Regions from separate parts of the Blautia sp. MCC283 genome, predicted to be linked through region 2. Evidence: riboswitches for the same ligand, from Rfam matches in the RefSeq annotation. Region 2 holds a riboswitch; the other holds the start of a gene.
The links. Region 2 has a riboswitch for FMN ahead of ribD (bifunctional diaminohydroxyphosphoribosylaminopyrimidine deaminase/5-amino-6-(5-phosphoribosylamino)uracil reductase RibD). Riboswitches for the same ligand answer to the same signal wherever they lie in the genome.

Region 1 (10,426 bases), on a different contig from region 2:
TTTTATTGACAAACCAGTGCCACAATGCCATAATACCCCACAGAGATAGTATTTGGACTCAAAACTATACTCTGGCTGAAATCACTGGAATCTTATATAAATAACCAGCCGGAACCCGGGAAACGGGAACGGACGGATATATGAAAATTATAAAAGATACGAGCCTGTATCGATGATAACGAAGGTGTTACAACAGTTATGGAATTTTGAGAAACTGTTGAAGATCATGCTTTTCGTGTACAAAAAACAGGACTCAATATACAGGGAATCAATCAGAAGCGTTTCAGGGTCGAAGTGTATCCTGGAGCGCCTTTTTTGTGTCACAGAAAATCATTCCCTGCAGGAAAGGACTTATATAAGATGACAATAGAGATGTTAAAAGGAAAGATCCACAGAGCAACCGTTGTCCAGGCGGAACTGGATTATGTGGGAAGTATCACTGTGGATGAAGAATTGCTGGAAGCTGCCGGAATACTGGAATATGAAAAAGTTCAGATCGTAGATGTGAATAACGGCAGCCGTTTCGAGACATACACCATCTGCGGAGAACGCGGAAGCGGTATGATCTGCCTGAACGGAGCAGCAGCAAGATGCGTAAGCACCGGTGACAAGATCATCATCATGGCTTATGCAGGGTACGATCCGGAGGAAGCACGTACCCACAAGCCTGCAGTTGTATTTGTAGATGAAGAGAATAAGATCAGCAGAGTGACCAATTATGAAAAACACGGACTGCTGAAAGATATGGCCTGACAGAATTTTGTAACAGAAGAAATCAAGACACATACAGAAGTAAGACGAAGGTGAATTCAGAAAAGAGGCTATCTCGAAATCTATAAGGAAAACCGGTTCAGAACCGAGAAAGAGGAGAGAACAATGCAGGTAACAAAAACAGTAGAAGAAACAAGAAAACAGATTAAAGCGTGGAAAAAAGAAGGAAAAACAGTAGGTCTTGTGCCAACCATGGGATTTCTCCATGAAGGACATGCAAGCCTGATCAGAAAGTGCAGAGAGCAGAACGATATCGTAGTAGTATCGGATTTTGTCAATCCAACACAGTTTGGACCGACGGAAGATCTGGAAGCCTATCCGAGAGACTTTGAGCGTGACAGCAAACTCTGCGAAAGCCTGGGAGCAGACCTGATCTTCTGCCCGGAACCTTCCGAGATGTATCACGATCCCCACGCATTTGTAAGCATAGACACCCTGTCTGAAACACTCTGTGGAAAAACACGCCCGATCCATTTCAAAGGTGTATGCACGGTTGTGACCAAACTGTTCCACATTGTGGCACCGGACAGAGCATATTTCGGACAAAAAGACGCGCAGCAGCTGGCGATCATCCGCAAGATGGTGCGTGACTTAAACTTCGACATTGAGATCGTAGGTTGCCCGATCATCCGTGAGGAGGACGGACTTGCAAAATCCTCCAGAAATACATATTTAAGCCAGGAGGAAAGAAAAGCAGCACTCTGCCTGTCAAAAGCAGTAAAACTGGGACAGGAAACCATTCACACAGGAATCGCCGCAGAAGAACTTCTGGGAAAAATGAGAGCAGTAATCGAAGCAGAGCCTCTTGCAAAAATTGATTACGTTTCCATGGTAGACGCACTTACCATGCAGCCGGTTGAAAAAGCAGACCGGGATGTTCTCGTAGCAATGGCTGTTTACATCGGAAAAACAAGACTGATCGATAACTTCAGCTACGAGGTATAATATATGGAAAAAATCTTAAAAAAAATCGGAACCATCAGCAGCTTTGCATCCAGATATATAGGGATCATTATCATCGTTTTCTCCTGCCTGGCATTTTTCTGGCGGGATAGATTTGCCTGGATGACGAATTATACGTCGGTATTTCTGGGCGTGATCATGTTTGGAATGGGACTTACAATACGGATGGAAGACTTCCGGGCTATTTTTTCCAGACCCAAGGAAGTGGTGATCGGTGCGGTGGCTCAGTATACCATTATGCCGGTGATCGCCTGGCTGCTGTGCAAAGTGATGAACCTTCCGGCAGATCTGGCCCTGGGAGTGATCCTGGTAGGTTGCTGCCCGGGAGGAACGGCCAGCAACGTAATTACTTATATCGCAGGAGGAGATGTGGCACTTTCTGTGGGAATGACCATTGTTTCCACACTGGCAGCGCCACTGATGACGCCGTTTCTTGTGTATGTTCTGGCAGGCGCCTGGGTAGAAGTCTCTTTCTGGGCGATGGTACTTTCTGTGGTAAAAGTAATTCTGGTCCCGGTCCTTCTGGGAGTCTTTCTCCGAAGTCTTGCGGGAGAACATGTGGATAAGGTATCGGATGTTATGCCGCTGGTATCGGTTGTGGCTATTGTCATGATCATTGGAGGGATCGTGGCAGTAAATGCAGAAAAGATCGTAAGCTGCGGAGTTCTGGTGCTTGGAGTAGTGGCGATCCACAATTTCTGTGGTATGATGCTGGGATTTCTGGCTGCAAAAATCTTCCATGTGGAGTATTCCAGAACAACTGCTATAGCTATAGAGGTAGGCATGCAGAACAGTGGCCTTGCTGTCTCACTGGTAGCAGCTAATTTTGCAGCCAATCCGCTTGCAACACTTCCGGGCGCGATCTTCAGTGTATGGCACAATATTGCGGGTTCCATTTTTGCGGGGATCCGCCGTGCAGGTGCAGAAAACCTTGCAGAGCTTGACCGGATCAGGGAAATCGACTGCTGTAATTGCGAAAAGCAATAAGCAGTGAATGCGGATTGCGGATATCCTCCTGACGGGGAACAGCAAAGCTGTGGAAGAATGTCTGTAAAGAAAGATCGGGGGGAGTTTGAGAGATAAAATGGCAGATTATGTCGAAAGAAAAAGTCATAAAATGCAGAATTGTGGTTTACAAATTTTAGCCGGTATACTATAATAACCACATGGACGAACAAACGTCCCCAACATATGAAAACCGGGGGGCCCGCTGAAGCGAGCTGAGAGTAGACTGTAAATGTCTTGACCCATAACCTGATTTGGATAATGCCAACGTAGGGACATATGCACGAAGGATTCTTAAAGACACAGAAGATCAGAGAGTACAGAAGAGATCAGAAGTACAGAAGATTTTCATTAAGTACGTAAGATTAAGAGCCGGTTGCCGTGATGCGTATGCGTTGCAGCAGCCGGTTTTTTGTTGTATAAACACAAAGAATTTATGGAAGGAGATTTTTTTTACATGAGAAATTACAGTACACAGATGGAGGCAGCCCGTAAAGGCATCATCACACCTGAGCTTGAGATCGTAGCTAAGAAGGAACGCATGACAACAGAGGAACTGCTTCCGCTGGTAGCCTCCGGTAAGGTGGCGATCTGTGCAAATAAAAATCACAAATGTATCGATCCGGAGGGCGTAGGTTCCATGCTCCGCACCAAGATCAATGTAAACCTTGGTGTATCCAGAGACTGCAAGGACTACGATGTAGAGATGCAGAAAGTAATGGAAGCTGTAAACATGGGCGCCCATGCTATCATGGATCTTTCTTCCCACGGAAATACCATTCCGTTCCGACGCAAGCTGACATCCGAGTGTCCGGCAATGATCGGAACCGTTCCGGTTTATGATTCCGTTATCCACTATCAGAGAGATCTTGATACGCTGACAGCTAAAGATTTTATCGATGTAGTAAGACTCCATGCACAGGATGGTGTTGATTTCGTAACTCTTCACTGCGGAATCACAAGAAAGACGATCGATCAGATCCGTAACCATAAGAGAAAAATGAATATCGTTTCCAGAGGAGGTTCCCTTGTATTTGCATGGATGTGCATGACCGGTGAGGAGAATCCGTTCTACGAATACTATGACGAGATCCTGGATATCTGCCGTGAGTACGATGTGACGATTTCTCTTGGAGATGCCTGCCGTCCGGGATGTCTTGCGGATGCTACAGATGTATGCCAGATCGAGGAACTTGTACGTCTTGGTGAGCTGACCAAACGTGCCTGGGAAAAAGATGTCCAGGTTATGGTTGAGGGACCGGGACATGTGCCGCTCGATCAGGTTGAGGCTAATATGAAAGTGCAGCAGTCTATCTGTCAGGGTGCACCGTTCTATGTATTAGGACCGATCGTAACAGATGTTGCACCGGGATATGATCACATCACATCTGCAATTGGCGGCGCGGTAGCTGCCATGTCCGGAGCCGCATTCCTCTGCTATGTGACACCGGCAGAGCATCTTGCACTTCCGAACCTTGAGGATGTAAAACAGGGAATCATGGCCTCCAAGATCGCTGCTCATGCGGCAGATATTGCCAAGGGTGTCCGTGGGGCCCGTGAGATCGATGACAAGATGGCAGATGCCAGAAGAAAGCTCGACTGGGAGGCACAGTGGGAGTGTGCCATGGATCCGGAAACAGCGAAACGTATCTGGAACGAACGTAAGCCGGAACATGAAGATACCTGCTCCATGTGTGGTAAATTCTGCGCAGTACGAAGCATGAACAAGGCACTTGCAGGAGAGCATATCGATATCCTGTAAGGAAAAGCGAAAAATTAAGGCTTGTAATTGAAAAAAGAGTGAGTTATAATGAACTCATAAAAGAAAATTTCTTCGGGGCAGGGTGCAATTCCCTACCGGCGGTATAGTCCGCGACCCGCTTCGGCGGCTGATCTGGTGAAATTCCGGAACCGACAGTAAAGTCTGGATGAGAGAAGAACGCGCAGTATTTCATGAACGTGCTCAGTGCCCCGGGAAGAAGTTCCCGGGGCTTTTTATGTGAGGAAATATTTTTTCGCATAAAGATTTCTTGTAGAAATTTTCTTTGAATATTTCTAAAGAAGGAGAGAGAATTATGAGTGAACAGGTATTGCAGAGAGGAAATGCCGTGGAAAGGAGCAGAACAAGGACCATCGCGCAGGTAGCCATGCTTGGTGCTGTGGCAGGAGTATTAATGAATCTTGAGTTTCCGATCCCGTTTCTTGCACCGTCTTTTTATCAGCTTGATTTTTCCGAGGTACCGGTTATGGTAGGAACCTTCGCTATGGGACCTGTGGCAGGTATCCTGATCGAACTTGTGAAGATTCTCGTACATCTTGTGACTAAGGGGACCATGACTGCCGGTGTTGGTGATGTTGCCAATTTCCTGTTTGGATGTGCCTATGTGGTACCGGCCGGACTGATCTACCGTTTCCATCACAAGAAGAGCAGAGCACATGCTGTTGCAGGCATGGCAGTGGGTACAGTTCTGACAGCAATTCTTGCATGTTTTGTTAATGCTTTTGTACTGCTTCCGGCTTACGGTAAGGCTTTTGGAATGCCGATCGAGACATTTATCCAGATGGGAAGTGCGGTACACAGCTCCGTAAACGGACTGCTTACTTTTGCGCTGCTGATCATTGCGCCGTTTAATATCTTTAAATATGCACTGACATCCCTGATCGTATTTGTAATTTATAAGAAGATCCGTGTTGTACTGAAGGGTGACTGATCGTAAGCAGTTATCGGAAGATGACAGAGAAGATCAGGAAATAATGTCTTCGGATGAATATCTGAGGATGTGAAAAATGCCATGTAATATATTGCCGATGGGCAGTAAATTACATGGCATTTTTTATGTTATAGGAAATTACTCCGTAATGTTCCTATAACATAAAAAAGCCCTCCGGGCAGGATCGCACTGCGACGGAGAGGAATAATGTCGCTGAAGCGACCCGTCGCAGGCGGAGAATCCTGCAAGCAGGATTCTTTCTTGTGTCAGGCGTTTTGTTCTGCAGCTTTCATGACTCCAAGCTCACGTCTGGCAAAAACAACGGCCAGCACAAATGCAGAGGTATCTGCAATTGGTCCTGCGTACATGACGCCATCGATTCCGAAGAAGACCGGGAAGATGACAATCAGAGGCAGCAGAAAGAGCACCTGCCTTGTGAGGGACATAATCACACCAAGCCTAGCTTTTCCAATGGAGGTAAAAAATCCGGCAGACATAGGCTGGATCCCGTTGGCAAAGGTCATCAGCATGAAGATCCGGAGATATTTTTCCGCAAACTGAAAGTACAGGTCGCTTCCGTTTCCGAAAATGCTTACGATCTGGTGAGGGAAGAACTGGAAACAGATAAAAAATACGGTTGCGATCACAGTACATAAGGCCACGGAATAACGGTATGTCTGACGTACACGGCTGTATTTTTCGGCACCGTAGTTAAAGCCCCAGATGGGCTGGGAACCCTGAGAGATTCCGATGCAGATGGCCATAAATACCTGGTTGACTTTGGAAATGATCCCTGCACAGGCGATAGGAATGTCACTTCCGTAAGCGGAGAGCGCACCGTAATGGCGAAGTGTATTGTTCATGACGATCTGCACTGCGGCGATAGCGATCTGATTGATACAGGATGCCATTCCAAGGGAAAAAATAGCGGACAGGTTGCGGGTTTTCGGGATCAGCATGGAACGGTCCAGATACATGTTCCGGAGTCGGGCAAAGTAAAAAATAATCAAGAGTCCGGATACAACCTGACCGATCACCGTTGCCCAGGCTGCACCTTTGATGCCCCAGCCGAATCCGAAGATGAAAAGTGGGTCCAGTATGGTATTGATGATGGCGCCGGCCAGGATACAGGTCATGGAATATGTGGGACTGCGGTCTGCGCGGATCAGGTGATTGCCGCCGGTGCTTAAAACGTAAAAGGGCAGGCCGATAGCGGTGATTCCCATGTAATCAATGGCATAGGGCATAACATCTGCGGTTCCGCCGAAAAAATGGAGCAGTGGTTTCAGGAACAGAAGGACGATGACAGTGAGGATCCCGCCTGAGATCACCAGTGAGGAGAGGCCGGTTCCTGCAATGGAGCTGGCTTTTTTTTCGTTTCCTGCGCCCATTTCCAGGTTGTAATTGGAGGCGCTTCCGATTCCCAGGAGCAGTGCGGCTGCAGTGGATATGATGGTTACAGGAAATGCGATGTTTGTGGCCGCGTTTCCAAGCATTCCTACGCCCTGGCCGATGAAGATCTGGTCAACGATGTTGTAGAGTGCGCTGACCAGCATGCTGATGATGGCGGGAATGGCGAATTTGGCGATCAGGCTGCCTATGGGGGCGGTTCCCAGAGGGTTTTCGGCCTGGGCAGTGGTGGTCTGGTTTTTCAATGGGGTTTCCTTCTTTCTTGTTTTTTGTTTATGGGAGTTACTGGTGATGGTTGAAGTTTGAATTTTATAGTGGGTAATTATTATAACATTATTGTGGAGGGTGTGTAAGTATAAAAAATTGACCTTTGGTTTTGGATGGGATAAAATGTTTTTAGAAAAAATTTTCGGGAAGGAGCTTTTCAGATGGGTAAGATCAACAGTGTGAAAAAACTTACAGATAATAAGTTTGTGAATCTTTATGGGGTGGATGCGACCAGTGTACATGATACGCCGGTTTCTTATTTTGTGGCCTCCAGGGCGAAGTGTGTGGAGGATTTGAAGCTTTCTACGGGGGAGAATCATCCGGATGGGGTGATCATTTACAGTGTTTATGGAGAGAAGCGGGATAAGGTTGTGCTGATCCGTCAGTATCGGTATACGATCGGCGGATATATTTATGAGTTTCCGGCGGGGCTTGTGGAGTCTGGGGAGGATTTCCATGAGGGTGCTGTGCGTGAGATGTTTGAGGAGACCGGGTTGAAGCTGGAGCCGATCAAGGTTGCGGAGGCTTTTGAGAAGCCTTATTTTACAACGATCGGGATGACGGATGAATCCTGTGCTACGGTTTATGGGTATGCCAGTGGTGAGGTTAGTAAGGCTGCTCAGGAGGATAGTGAGGAGATTGAGGTTGTGATCGCTGACAGAGATGAGGTACGAAGAATCCTGAAGGAAGAGAGAGTTGCTATTATGTGTGCTTATATGTTGATGCATTTTTTGAAGGATGAGGAGCCGTTTGGGTTTCTTGGGGAGATTTAAGTGAGATGGAATAACTGACGGACGCCATGGAGGGGCTTCTTTCCAGGCGGGGGCTTCGTCGGGGGCTGGCTTCTAAGGTGCCGGAATTCTGCTAAAACCGCTTCAAAAATTCTCGAACTCGCGTCTGAAGCCGCTCAAACAGCGAGATTTTTTGAAGCAACGCAGAATTCCGCCACCTAAGAATCAGCTCCCCTCCTGCAGGGTCAGCCTGGAAAGAAGCCCCTCCATGGCTGTGCGTTCAGTGCGGTTGGATTAAATCTCGGGGGCGTGTTGGTAGTGTGGCGGTCGACGGGAGTTGGATGAGCCGTCAGCGCTGCGCTGGACGGCTGGGAGGAAAGGCTGAGTTTCCTTGTGTGGTTTGCTGGGAGGTTGAGAGCCATCGGCGCTGCGCTGGATGGCTGGGAGGGAAGAGTGAGAGTTGTCGGTGTTGCGCTGGATGGCGGAGTAAAAGGGGAATCTGCGGTTTGCGGATTCCCCTTTTGTGATTAAGAGATTAAAGTTCTGTGAGTTTGCCCAGGTCTTTGTTGTATTTGCAGTATTTGCCGTTTTCGGAGATGAATGGCTGGTAGGTGTCGGTTCGGGTGTCCTTGATGTAGACGATTCCTGTGGCGATCATCTCTACCAGGGAGAAGCGTTTGCTTAAGCTGGAGATCCAGCGGTAGGTCTTCTGATTGCCGTCATCTGCCATGAGGAGGTTGTAGCCGCCAGGACAGGCCTCCAGGGTGAAGTAGACCTTCTGGGCCCGGATGGAGGTGTTGAATACCTGACCGGTGATGTAGGTGGAGAAGTTGTTTTCTACAAATTGGCGGAAGGTGTAGAGATCGTAGATCACGCCGGTGGTCTCATCTTTGATCTTGTCGCCGCGTTCGATGCGGGCTTTCAGGAGCTTGAGGACTTCGATGGTCCAATTGATGAAGGAGATGCTGCTGTAGGTCATGCTTTCCTGAAGTTGATCGACCAGCTGTTTTGACAGGATGTTGGATTTTGATGCTTCATTAAAAAGTTCTTCGTTCATAAGGTTCCCTCCAGTGTTGGATTTTTATATGGTTTTCGCTCTTTTTTTGTATCTTTTATTATAAGTCTGAATTATATATAAAGCAATAAAAAATGCGTAAAATACAAAGATGATTATCGGGAAATGATATATAATTGACGATTATGTTTTGAAAATATCAGTGCTTTTGAGGGCTGGGTTAAATGTGGACTTTAAATATCGAGTTAATTTGGATAACTATAAATAATTATAAGGAAGAGTTTTACCAAATATTCTCATTTTATTGATAAAATTTTGTTGTATATCTCCCTTGACATAAAGCCTTCCTCCGGGTGTATCATATGCAGTGTTAAAGGAGGTAGACTATTATGTTTGAGACATTACAGGAAAAGACAGAAGAGAAAGCAATGGTGCAGTTCCTTGAACGCTTTACAGATTATCCATTTCTGGTAAAGTTCAAGAATTCCGAGTATCATATCGGAGAGGGTGAACCTACATTTACGGTGAATTTTAAGAAAGCGATTCCTCTTGCAGATCTGATGAAAAGTACGTCCCTTGCGCTGGGCGAGGCGTATATGAGAGGGGATCTGGATATTGAGGGAAATCTTTATGAGGCACTGGATCATTTTCTGGGACAGATGGGGAAATTTTCTACCAATGAGTCTGCTCTGAAGAAGATCATGTTCAGCTCAACATCCAAGAAAAACCAGGAAAAGGAAGTAACCAGCCATTATGATATTGGCAATGATTTTTATAAATTATGGTTGGATGAGACGATGAGTTATTCCTGTGGATACTTTATTCATGAAGATGATACATTGTATCAGGCACAGGTAAATAAAGTTGATTATATTCTTAAGAAATTACATCTGGAAGAAGGCATGAGCCTTCTGGATATTGGCTGTGGCTGGGGTTTTCTGCTGATCGAGGCGGCGAAGAAGTATAAGATCCACGGTACCGGCATCACTTTAAGCCATGAGCAGTATGCGGAATTTCAGAGAAGGATCAAAGAGCAGGGACTGGAAGATTACCTTACCGTAGAGCTGATGGATTATCGTGATCTTCCCAAGAAAGAGTATCAGTTTGACCGTGTTGTCAGTGTTGGTATGCTGGAGCATGTTGGCCGTGACAATTATCAGCTGTTTCTTGATTGCGTGGAGAAAGTTCTGAAACCAGGTGGACTGTTCCTGCTTCATTTTATCAGTGCCCTGAAGGAGCACCCGGGTGATCCGTGGGTTAAGAAATATATTTTCCCGGGCGGAACCGTTCCGAGTTTACGTGAGATCCTGAACCATATGGCAGAGGATAATTTCCATACTCTGGATATCGAGAATCTCCGTCTGCATTACAATAAGACACTGCTTCACTGGGAAAAGAATTTCCGTGATAACATTGAAAAAGAGAAAACCATGTTTGACGAAGAATTTCTGCGTATGTGGGATCTCTACCTGTCTGCATGTGCGGCAACTTTCCATAATGGAATTATCGATCTTCATCAGATCCTTATGACAAAAGGAATCAACAACGATCTG
Region 2 (10,426 bases):
TTTTATATTTATTTAAGAGACCATTTCTTGTACAGGCGGGTATCACGTGCTATCATAACTGTATTAAAAGAATTAATACACTTAATACACAGATTACAGAGAAAGGAGCGTTGTATGTTATTCTTGGACTATCAGGACAGCCGTCCCATCTACGAACAGATTGTAGAGAAATTCCGGATGCTGATCCTGTCAGGAGCTGTGGAGCCATCTTCCAAGATGCCGTCTGTGCGGCAGCTGGCCGTGGAATTATCCATCAATCCCAATACCATCCAGCGGGCATATATGGAACTGGAGCAGCAGGGACTGATCTATCCGGTGAAAGGAAAAGGCAGTTTTGTCACAGACAGCAGCAGGATCAGGCAGATCGGTATGGAAGAAACCTTAAGTGAGCTGAAAAAGATCACAGAAAAGGGAATGGCTCTGGGAGTAGGGGAGGAAGAAATGATCGGTGTGATCCGCTTATGCTATAAGGAGGGAAACAATGATTGAGATAAAAAACTGCAGCAAAGCTTTTGGTAAGATACAGGCAGTAAATAAGGTCACCATGGATATCGGGGAACGGGAGGTTTTTGGACTGATCGGTTCCAACGGTGCGGGAAAAAGTACTCTGCTCCGTATCATGGCCGGGATCATCCGTCAGGACAGAGGAGAGGTGCTGATGGATGAAGAACCGGTTTTTGAAAATGAAAGGATCAAAGAGCATTTTTTCTACATCCCGGACGATGCATATATTCCGGCAAATTACAATGCTCTGGACATGGCAGAATTTTACCGTTGTATTTATCCGAGATTTCAGCAGGCACGTTTTGAGACAATGATGAAGCAGTTTCATCTAGATGGAAAACGAAAAATCAGCACTTTTTCCAAGGGAATGAAGAAACAGCTTCTGGTGATCCTGGGAATCAGTACAGGAACGAAATATCTGTTTTGTGATGAAACCTTTGATGGCCTGGACCCGGTAATGCGCCAGGCAGTAAAAAGTATTTTTGCATCGGAGATCATGAGTCGTGAATTTACGCCGGTGATTGCTTCCCATAATCTCCGTGAGCTGGAAGATATCTGTGATCACATCGGGCTTCTTCATCAGGGAGGAATTCTCCTTTCCAGAGATCTGGAGGATATGAAATTCCACATCCATAAGATCCAGTGTGTACTTGCTGACAAAAAGAAAGAAGAAGAATTAAAGAAAGAGCTGGATGTTTTGAAAACAGAGCATCAGGGCTCCCTGTTGCTTATTACTGCAAGGGGAACAAGAAGAGAGATCATGGAGAAGATACAGGCAAAAAATCCTCTTTTCTGCGAAGTGCTCCCACTGACTCTGGAAGAAATATTTATCAGCGAAACGGAGGTGGCAGGCTATGAAGTCAAAAATTTATTCCAGTGAGTATATGAAATCCTCTTCTAAAGGACAAAGATGGATCCCGGCATTTGCCATGATCGCATTTCTCCTTGCATTTCCGGTAGCGGAACTTATTCTAATGGGAAAATGGAATGAGCGCAGTTATACTCAGAGTCAGCTTTCCTATCTGTATTCCAGCCTGTGGAGCAGTGACTTTCTCACAATGGGAGCAGCTGTGGCTGCGGTAACCGCATTTTTTGCAGCAGTAAGCGGCTTCTGGTATCTGTATTCCCCGAGAAAAGTGGATTTCTATCACAGCCTTCCGGTAAAGCGAAGTGCACTGTTTCTGCACAGAGTATTGTTGGCTGTTCTTTATTATCTGGTGCCATATGTGATCATGGAATTTGCTGCGGTATGCATCGGGGCAGCCAGAGGATATTACAGCCTTTCCATTATGAAAAAGGCACTGATCCTGCTGGTGCTCCATCTCCTGATGTATCTTCTGGTGTATTTTTCCACAGTGCTGGTGATCGCCTGCACCGGTACCATGTTGATGGGAGCACTTGCATGGGCAGGGCTGTTTACCTACAGTATCGTTCTGGCAGTGATGCTGCAGTTAAGCGGACATTTATTTTTTGATACCTGGTACGAGGGCAGTTACGGAATTCTGGCAGCAGTGCGGAATCTGGGATCTCCTCTTATGGTGATCGTAAGCTTTATAGATAGATACAGCAGCGGAAACTTTGGAAAGCAGTTGCTGATACTGATCCTTACGCTGTTTATCATGGCAGCACTTTCCTGGATGGCATTTTGCAGACGAAGGTCAGAGAATACCGGAAAAGCTCTGGTATATACCTGGATGGAGCCGGCCTTAAGTGCTCTGATCACAATACCATCCGGACTGGGAATCGGTCTGATCTTTTATATGATTCCGGAAGATTCATCCAAAACAGCATGGTGGATCTTCGGAATGATACTGGGAACGATCCTGGTCCATGGAATTTTGGAAGTGATCTATGAAATGGATTTTCGCAGATTTTTCCGCAGAAAAGTGCAGCTTATGATCTTTGGAGGTGTTGTGGCAATCTGTGCGCTGACCATGAAAATGGATCTTCTGGGATATGACAGTTATTTTCCGGCCTATGACAATCTTCAGGGAGTTGTGATAAATGTAAGCAATCTTTCATATACAGAGCAGCTTTGCAATGTGGAAAAAAAAGAAGACGGAATCTATAAGATCCGGTATACTGCCACCTCAGACAATAGTTCTGGTCTGCTGGATCAGCCGGTGATGAAAAGTAAAGCATTATATAACAGTCTGGAGGATATCAGGCTTCAGAATGAAAAAGGAAAAAAATCAGGAAGGCGCGTGTATGTGCGCTACATAAATAAACAGGGATTCAGTGTATGCAGAGGTTATATTGTATCCTCTGCACAGGCACAGAATCTTATGGAAGCCCTGTATGATGAGCAGACATGGAAAGAAGACAGATATTCATTTTTCCAGCTGGACAAACAGTATCTGAAAGAGGTCACCGGTACTTTCTGTGACGGAGATATTCAAACATTATTTGAGAAAAATGCAGAGAAGCGTCAGGCGCTGGCAGAGGCGCTGAGAAAGGACATTTTGGAAAACGGCGGTCAGACAGTAAAAGACCAGCCATGCGCAATGCTGATGTTCGATTATGCGGGAATTCCGTCAGAAGGATACATGGATGAATGGGGAATGAATGTACCGGCTGTTCAGGAAGGAGAGAGGGTGTCTACCTCCGTTCTGGTGTATCCGGCATATAAGAGAACACTTGCAATTTTGGAAGAAACAGGATATCCTCTTTCCATGGATGAGCTGTCTGTTGAGTATATTGATGTTTATTACTTCAGCTCCGAAGCTGCCGGCGAAGATGATGAGGTTTTTTCCGACATTGAGCCTGTTTCGGATCTTGAAGAAACAGAGAACGGTTATAAAGTCCGTTACGATAAAAAGGAACAGCTGGAAGCCCTGAAAAAGTGTATCCGCCCATCACAGCTGGTAAACGGATGGACTATCTGGAATGCAGATGTCACAATGGAAGTGGTTTTGGAAGGACAGGAGAGCACCGACGGAGATTCCGGACTTTATATGACATTTGCCGGTGAGATCCCGGATTTCATCAGAGCAGATGCAAAGGCAGCCCATGTAACAGAATGGGAGGTAAATGATTAATGGAAAAACCAGTCCGGCTGGATAAATTTCTGGCAGATGCCGGCGCAGGTACACGAAGCGAGGTAAAAAAATACATACAGAAGGGTCAGGTGCAGGTTAACGGGAAATCTGTGAAGAAACCGGAACTGAAAGTAACAAAAGAAGATCAGGTGGTTATGAACGGGCAGGAAATTCATGCTGCACCGGAATATGTATACTATCTTTTTAACAAGCCGGCAGGCTGTGTCAGCGCAACGGAGGACTCCAGAGATAAAACGGTTCTCGACTATATTGAAGAGAAAGACAGAAGAAAGGGACTTTTTCCGGTAGGGCGTCTGGATAAAGATACAGAAGGTTTCCTTCTGATCACAGACGACGGTCCTCTTGCACATGAGCTTCTTTCTCCGAAGAAACACGTGGATAAGACTTACTATGCAAAGGTATCCGGAAAAGTGACAGAAGAAGATGCCAGGGCGCTGGCAGAAGGAGTGGATATCGGGGAAAAGGATCTCACACGCCCGGCAAGGCTTGAGATCCTTTCCACCTGGGAATCCGACACAGGATCGGAGGAAAACGGTAAGAGATGGGAATCCGAGATCCGCCTTACCATCCATGAAGGAAAATTTCATCAGGTGAAACGGATGATGGAAGCACTGGGAAAAAAAGTTACCTATCTCAAAAGACTTTCCATGGGACCGCTGGCGCTCCCGGCGGATCTTCCGACAGGAAAATATCGTCCGCTCACCGAAAAAGAGCTGGAGCTTCTGAAATCTGCCGGGAACCGCTGAAAAACAGAAAAAAATTGGAAAAATCCCCTTTACATAAGGGGATTTCCTATGCTATAATTCAGAAGTTGCAAAAATAAGCACGCACGGCGATTCTATAAGGATGGTGCCCTACGGTGTGAGGATGGGTCCAGAGAGAAGGCGACCTGTGCGGAAGAATTTAACCAAAAAGGAGAAAAGACATGAGCGTTATTTCAATGAAGCAGCTTTTAGAGGCAGGTGTTCATTTCGGACATCAGACAAGAAGATGGAACCCTAAAATGGCTCCGTACATCTACACAGAGAGAAATGGTATCTATATCATCGATCTTCAGCAGTCTGTAGGAATGGTTGACGATGCTTACAATGCAGTAGCAGATATCGTTGCCAACGGTGGACACATCCTTTTCGTAGGAACTAAGAAACAGGCTCAGGATGCTATCCGTACAGAGGCAGAGCGTTGTGGAGAGTTCTTCGTAAATGAGAGATGGCTTGGTGGTATGCTTACAAACTTCAAGACAATCCAGAGCCGTATCGCAAGACTGAAAGAGATCGAGACAATGGAAGCTGACGGAACATTTGACGTACTTCCTAAGAAAGAAGTAATCGAGCTTCGCAAAGAGCTTGCTAAACTTCAGAAGAACCTTGGCGGAATCAAAGAGATGAAGAGAATCCCGGATGCTATCTTTATCGTAGATCCTAAGAAAGAGAGAATCTGCGTACAGGAGGCTCATACACTTGGAATCCCGCTTATCGGTATCTGCGATACAAACTGTGATCCGGAAGAGCTTGACTATGTGATCCCGGGAAATGACGATGCTATCCGTGCAGTAAAACTCATCGTTTCCAAGATGGCTGACGCTGTTATCGAGGCTAAGCAGGGAACTGCTGAGGCAGACGGCGAGATCGAGGCTGAGTCTGAGGAGTTTGCAGCTACAGAGGAATAATTCGTATAAACAGAATATTTCAGGAGGAAACGAACAATGGCTATTACAGCAGCACAGGTAAAAGAGTTAAGAGAGATGACCGGCGCCGGAATGATGGATTGTAAGAAAGCTCTTACATCTACAGATGGTGATATGGATAAAGCAGTTGAGTTTCTGCGTGAGAAGGGTCTTGCTACAGCACAGAAGAAAGCAAGCCGTATCGCAGCAGAGGGTCTTTGCAAAACTCTGGTAACAGAGGATGGAAAGAAAGCAGTCGTTGTTGAGGTTAATGCTGAGACAGACTTCGTTGCAAAGAACGAGAAGTTCCAGGGCTATGTTGCAGATGTTGCAGCACAGGCACTTAACACAACAGCAGCTGATATCGATGCTTTCCTTGCTGAGGCATGGGCACTTGATACAACTAAGACTGTAAAAGAGGCTCTTGCAGCTCAGATCGCAGTAATCGGCGAGAACATGAACATCCGTAGATTTGCTCAGGTTGAGGAGCAGAACGGATTCATCGCTTCCTACACACATATGGGTGGAAAGATCGGCGTTCTTGTAGACGTTGAGACAGATGTTGTTAACGATGCTGTTAAAGAGATGGCTAAGAACGTAGCTATGCAGATCGCAGCTCTGAAACCGCAGTACACAAGCGACAAGGAAGTAAGCGCTGACTACATCGAGCATGAGAAAGAGATCCTTATGGCTCAGATCCAGAACGATCCGAAGGAGTCCCAGAAACCGGCTAAGGTTATCGAGGGAATGATCACAGGACGTATCAAGAAAGAGCTTAAAGAGATCTGCCTTCTTGACCAGACATACGTAAAAGCAGAGGACGGAAAACAGTCCGTTGCCAAATACGTAGAGCAGGTAGCAAAAGAGAACGGCGCTAAGATCCAGATTAAAGGCTTCGTTCGCTACGAGACAGGCGATGGTCTTGAGAAGAAAGAAGAGAACTTCGCTGAGGAAGTTGCAAAACAGATGGGTAAATAATCCATTAACTTAAGTTTTCATTATATTATTTTAATAAGTCTGAATTTAAGTATTTAAAAACCTTGAAAGCCGATGGTGTAGATTGATAACAGTCAAAGCCATCGGTTTTCTTTATCCAAATATCTTGGACACTCTGTCAAATATATTCTCTGGTTCTTCCAGCCACATCAAAATAAGTATGCTCATGCATTGACAGAGATAATCGATACTTTCAAAACGCCTAAATGTCACGGCCTGCGCCTGTTTCCGCTTATAATTCCTCACTATTTGTGCCGCCAGCCAAAGGCGGCGGAATGGAGATTTTTATGAAATATACCCAGGATAATGGAAAAATTAAATTATGTGAAACTGATAATATGGATCATCTCGTGCGGTTAACACAAGCGTTGAATGAAAATAATATTCTTTACGAAACGAGATTGAAAAAAAGAACATTTATCAATAATCTTTTTTTCTTGATTTTTTATCATACTTTTGCATCGGGAATTGATCATAAGAATGAAACAACATGTATTTATGTACTAGAAAAAGATTTTGCTGCTGCCCAAAAAGCAATAGTAAACTGCAGATAAAAAAATTCATCTTCCAAGGCACAGGCTCTGTGTGCTGGCCATCGGTCATTGCCTGCGTGCCTGTTTGTCAACCAAAGCCTGAGAATAGTAATACGACGATTGCCTGCCAGTAATTAATATTCCGCATGGAATGAGTAAAATAAAAATTCCGCTTTACAAATAACAGATAAAGTATTAAAATAAACAAAAAGATATCTTCAGGGCAGGGTGTGATTCCCTACCGGCGGTAGAGCCCGCGAGCCGAAAGGCATGATCCGGTGAGATTCCGGAGCCGACAGTACAGTCTGGATGGAAGAAGATGATAGTACAGTTGATTTTTGTATGAATGAATGTAGTATCAGAGCTCTGAGATGGTGATCCATTTCAGAGCTTTTTATGTAGGAAATCAGACATTCATTTATCGATCAGATGTAACAGATCAATTCCACCCTGCAGATATTTCTGCAGGATTTTTTTGTATCTGGTACATCGTTTTCGAAATAAATATACCACTCACTTGTCTGTGAATCCGATTGCACAGGGCTAAAAGCCTCGGCCTACCAGGCAAAGAACAGGAATAAGAAAGAAGGAATAAAAATGACGGATCAGGAATATATGCTTCGAGCGATCCAGCTGGCTAAAAAAGGAGAAGGCTGGACGAATCCCAATCCGATGGTAGGGGCAGTGATCGTAAAAGACGGAAGGATCATCGGGGAAGGCTATCATAAAAAGTATGGAGAACTTCATGCAGAACGTAATGCTATTGCTTCTCTTACAGAATCAGCAGAAGGTGCGGTGATTTATGTTACGCTTGAGCCTTGCTGTCATCATGGAAAAACACCTCCATGTACGGAAGCGATCATTGAACAGAAGATAAGAAAAGTGGTGATCGGTTCCCGGGATCCGAATCCGAAAGTGGCGGGAAAAGGTGTACAGATGTTAAGGGAAGCCGGTGTAACAGTAGTTGAAGATTTTATGAGAGAAGAATGTGATCAGCTGAATCCGGTGTTTTTTCATTATATTACTATGAAGACTCCTTATGTAGTGATGAAGTATGCCATGACACTGGATGGGAAGATCGCAACGAAGACAGGAGCATCAAAATGGATCACCGGAGAAGCGGCACGAAAAGAAGTACAGCATATGCGGCATCAGTACATGGGAATTATGGCAGGCATTGGAACTGTGCTTGCAGATGATCCGATGTTAAACGTCCGGGTAGAAGGATGGAAAAGTCCTGTCAGGATTGTGTGCGACAGTAAGCTCAGGATCCCGCCGGACAGTCAGATCGTAAAAAGTGCGGAAAAGTACCGGACGATCGTGGCTTATGCAGATCAGAAAAATACAGAAGAAAAAATAAAAATATTACATACCATGGGAGTTGAGACCATTTACTGTCCGGATGAAAAGAATCAGATAGACCTTAAGAAGCTGATGACAGATCTTGGAAGCAAAGGCATTGACAGTATTCTCCTGGAAGGAGGCGGTACGTTAAATGACAGTGCCCTGCGAGCCGGAATTGTAAAGGAAGTACAGGCTTTTGTGGCACCAAAGCTGTTTGGCGGTGTGGCCGGGAAGACACCGGTAGAAGGTATCGGAGTTGAATTCCCGTCTGAAGCAGTGGAACTGAAATATACAGATATCTGCCAGATTGGTGAGGACATCCGGATAAGATGTCAGGTGTGTGAGAAAAAACAGGAGGAATCATGTTTACAGGAATCGTAGAAGAGAAAGGAAAAGTCCGTTATATACAGCTGACAGGAGAATCAGGGATCCTGGCAGTGAAAGCCCGGAAGGTCCTGGAAGGAACAAGGATCGGTGACAGTATTGCGGTGAATGGTGTGTGTCTGACAGTTACGTCGATCCAGCCGGACGGATTTACCGCCGATGTGATGGCAGAGACTATCAGAAGAAGCAGTCTTGGAAGCTGCAAGGCCGGAAGCCAGGTAAACCTGGAACGTGCAATGGCTGCAGACGGCAGGTTCGGAGGACACATAGTAAGCGGCCATATTGATGGGACTGGCGTGATACGTTCCATGCTCCGGGAAGAAAATGCCATCTGGGTATCGATTGAGACATCGCCACAGATTTTGCATCTGATCGTGGAAAAAGGATCCGTTTGTATTGATGGGATCAGCCTGACGGTTGCAAGGATTGATGAAGCTGGTTTTCAGGTGTCGGTCATTCCACATACAGGAGAAGAAACCACCCTTTTGGAAAAGGTGCCGGGGGATCTGGTTAATCTGGAAAATGATGTGATCGGAAAATATGTAGAAAAACTGCTTGGCATCAGAAAAAATGAAGAAGAGAAAAAAGAATCCGGAATTACGATGGAGTTTCTTGAAGAATTCGGGTTTTAAAACAGGAGGATATACAGTATGTCACAAAATTATCAGTACAACACAATTGAAGAGGCACTCAGGGATCTTAAGAAAGGAAAAATAGTTCTGGTCACAGATGATCCGGACAGAGAAAATGAGGGAGATCTGATATGTGCGGCAGAGTTTGCAACCCGGAAAAATATTAATTTCATGGCGACCTATGCAAAGGGTCTTATCTGTACACCGATGAGTGCGGAACTTGCGGCGAGATTGAACTTTCCTCCGATGGTTGCTGAGAACACGGACAATCACAGTACAGCATTTACCGTGGCAGTGGATCACGTAGATACAACCACCGGTATCTCTGCGGCAGAACGCTCCTATACCATTATGAAGTGTGTGGATGATCAGTCAAAACCGGAGGATTTCAGAAGACCGGGACATGTATTTCCGCTTATTTCCAGAAAAGGCGGGGTTCTGGTACGGAATGGCCATACGGAGGCAACAACAGATCTTATGAGACTTGCCGGATTGAAGGAATGCGGCGTGTGCTGTGAAGTTATGAAAGAAGATGGCACTATGATGCGTACATCACAGCTATGGGAAATGGCAAAAGAGCATAACCTTACATTTATTACGATCCGTGATCTGCAGGATTATATAAGAATACATGAAAAGCATGTAAAGGAGGAAGCAGCTGCAAACCTCCCAACGCAGTACGGTGATTTTAAAATGTATGGCTATATCAATGACATTACAGGAGAACATCATCTGGCACTGGTAAAAGGTGATATAGGAGATGGTGAGGATGTGCTTTGCCGTGTACATTCGGAGTGTCTGACAGGAGATGCATTCGGATCGCTTAGATGTGACTGCGGCCTGCAGCTGCAGACAGCGATGCGCCAGGTAGAGGCGGAAGGCAGAGGGATCATTCTGTATATGAGACAGGAAGGCAGAGGAATCGGACTGATCAACAAGATCAAAGCTTATGCGCTTCAGGAACAGGGATACGATACCGTGGAGGCTAATGTGAAGTTAGGGTTTGCACCGGATCTCAGAGAGTACTGGGTCGGGGCACAGATACTGTCAGACCTTGGTGTGAAATCATTAAGATTACTGACCAATAACCCGGATAAAGTCTATGGGCTTGGTGAATTCGGGCTGAAGATCAATGAGAGAGTACCTCTGGAGATTCCGGTACAAAAATATGACCGGAAATATATGAAAACGAAGCAGGAAAAGATGGGTCATATTTTTAAGGAAATAAATTTATAAAAAACAGCAAATAGCAGGAGGAAGAAAAAATGAGACAGATCAATTTAGTAGAAGGAAAAGTAGTAGCACCGG

Region 1: linked by a shared signal. The riboswitch ahead of GPK81_RS13855 (ECF transporter S component) and the one ahead of ribD (bifunctional diaminohydroxyphosphoribosylaminopyrimidine deaminase/5-amino-6-(5-phosphoribosylamino)uracil reductase RibD) in region 2 are both predicted to bind FMN.

What each region holds. Positions count from the first base shown of each region.
Region 1 is NZ_WQQB01000045.1:259,985-270,410, reverse strand. Features, by position in the region: gene panD (aspartate 1-decarboxylase) at 361-753, shown strand; gene panC (pantoate--beta-alanine ligase) at 877-1,716, shown strand; gene GPK81_RS13865 (bile acid:sodium symporter family protein) at 1,720-2,721, shown strand; gene thiC (phosphomethylpyrimidine synthase ThiC) at 3,197-4,501, shown strand; FMN riboswitch at 4,566-4,683, shown strand; gene GPK81_RS13855 (ECF transporter S component) at 4,815-5,450, shown strand; gene GPK81_RS13850 (MATE family efflux transporter) at 5,717-7,105, opposite strand; gene GPK81_RS13845 (NUDIX hydrolase) at 7,289-7,900, shown strand; gene GPK81_RS13840 (hypothetical protein) at 8,394-8,915, opposite strand; gene GPK81_RS13835 (SAM-dependent methyltransferase) at 9,263-10,426, shown strand, end outside.
Region 2 is NZ_WQQB01000025.1:21,486-31,911, forward strand. Features, by position in the region: gene GPK81_RS08370 (GntR family transcriptional regulator) at 115-489, shown strand; gene GPK81_RS08375 (ABC transporter ATP-binding protein) at 482-1,384, shown strand; gene GPK81_RS08380 (DUF6449 domain-containing protein) at 1,359-3,542, shown strand; gene GPK81_RS08385 (pseudouridine synthase) at 3,542-4,309, shown strand; gene rpsB (30S ribosomal protein S2) at 4,489-5,232, shown strand; gene tsf (translation elongation factor Ts) at 5,269-6,207, shown strand; gene GPK81_RS08400 (hypothetical protein) at 6,513-6,779, shown strand; FMN riboswitch at 6,969-7,083, shown strand; gene ribD (bifunctional diaminohydroxyphosphoribosylaminopyrimidine deaminase/5-amino-6-(5-phosphoribosylamino)uracil reductase RibD) at 7,356-8,483, shown strand; gene ribE (riboflavin synthase) at 8,465-9,118, shown strand; gene GPK81_RS08415 (bifunctional 3,4-dihydroxy-2-butanone-4-phosphate synthase/GTP cyclohydrolase II) at 9,137-10,354, shown strand; gene ribH (6,7-dimethyl-8-ribityllumazine synthase) at 10,384-10,426, shown strand, end outside.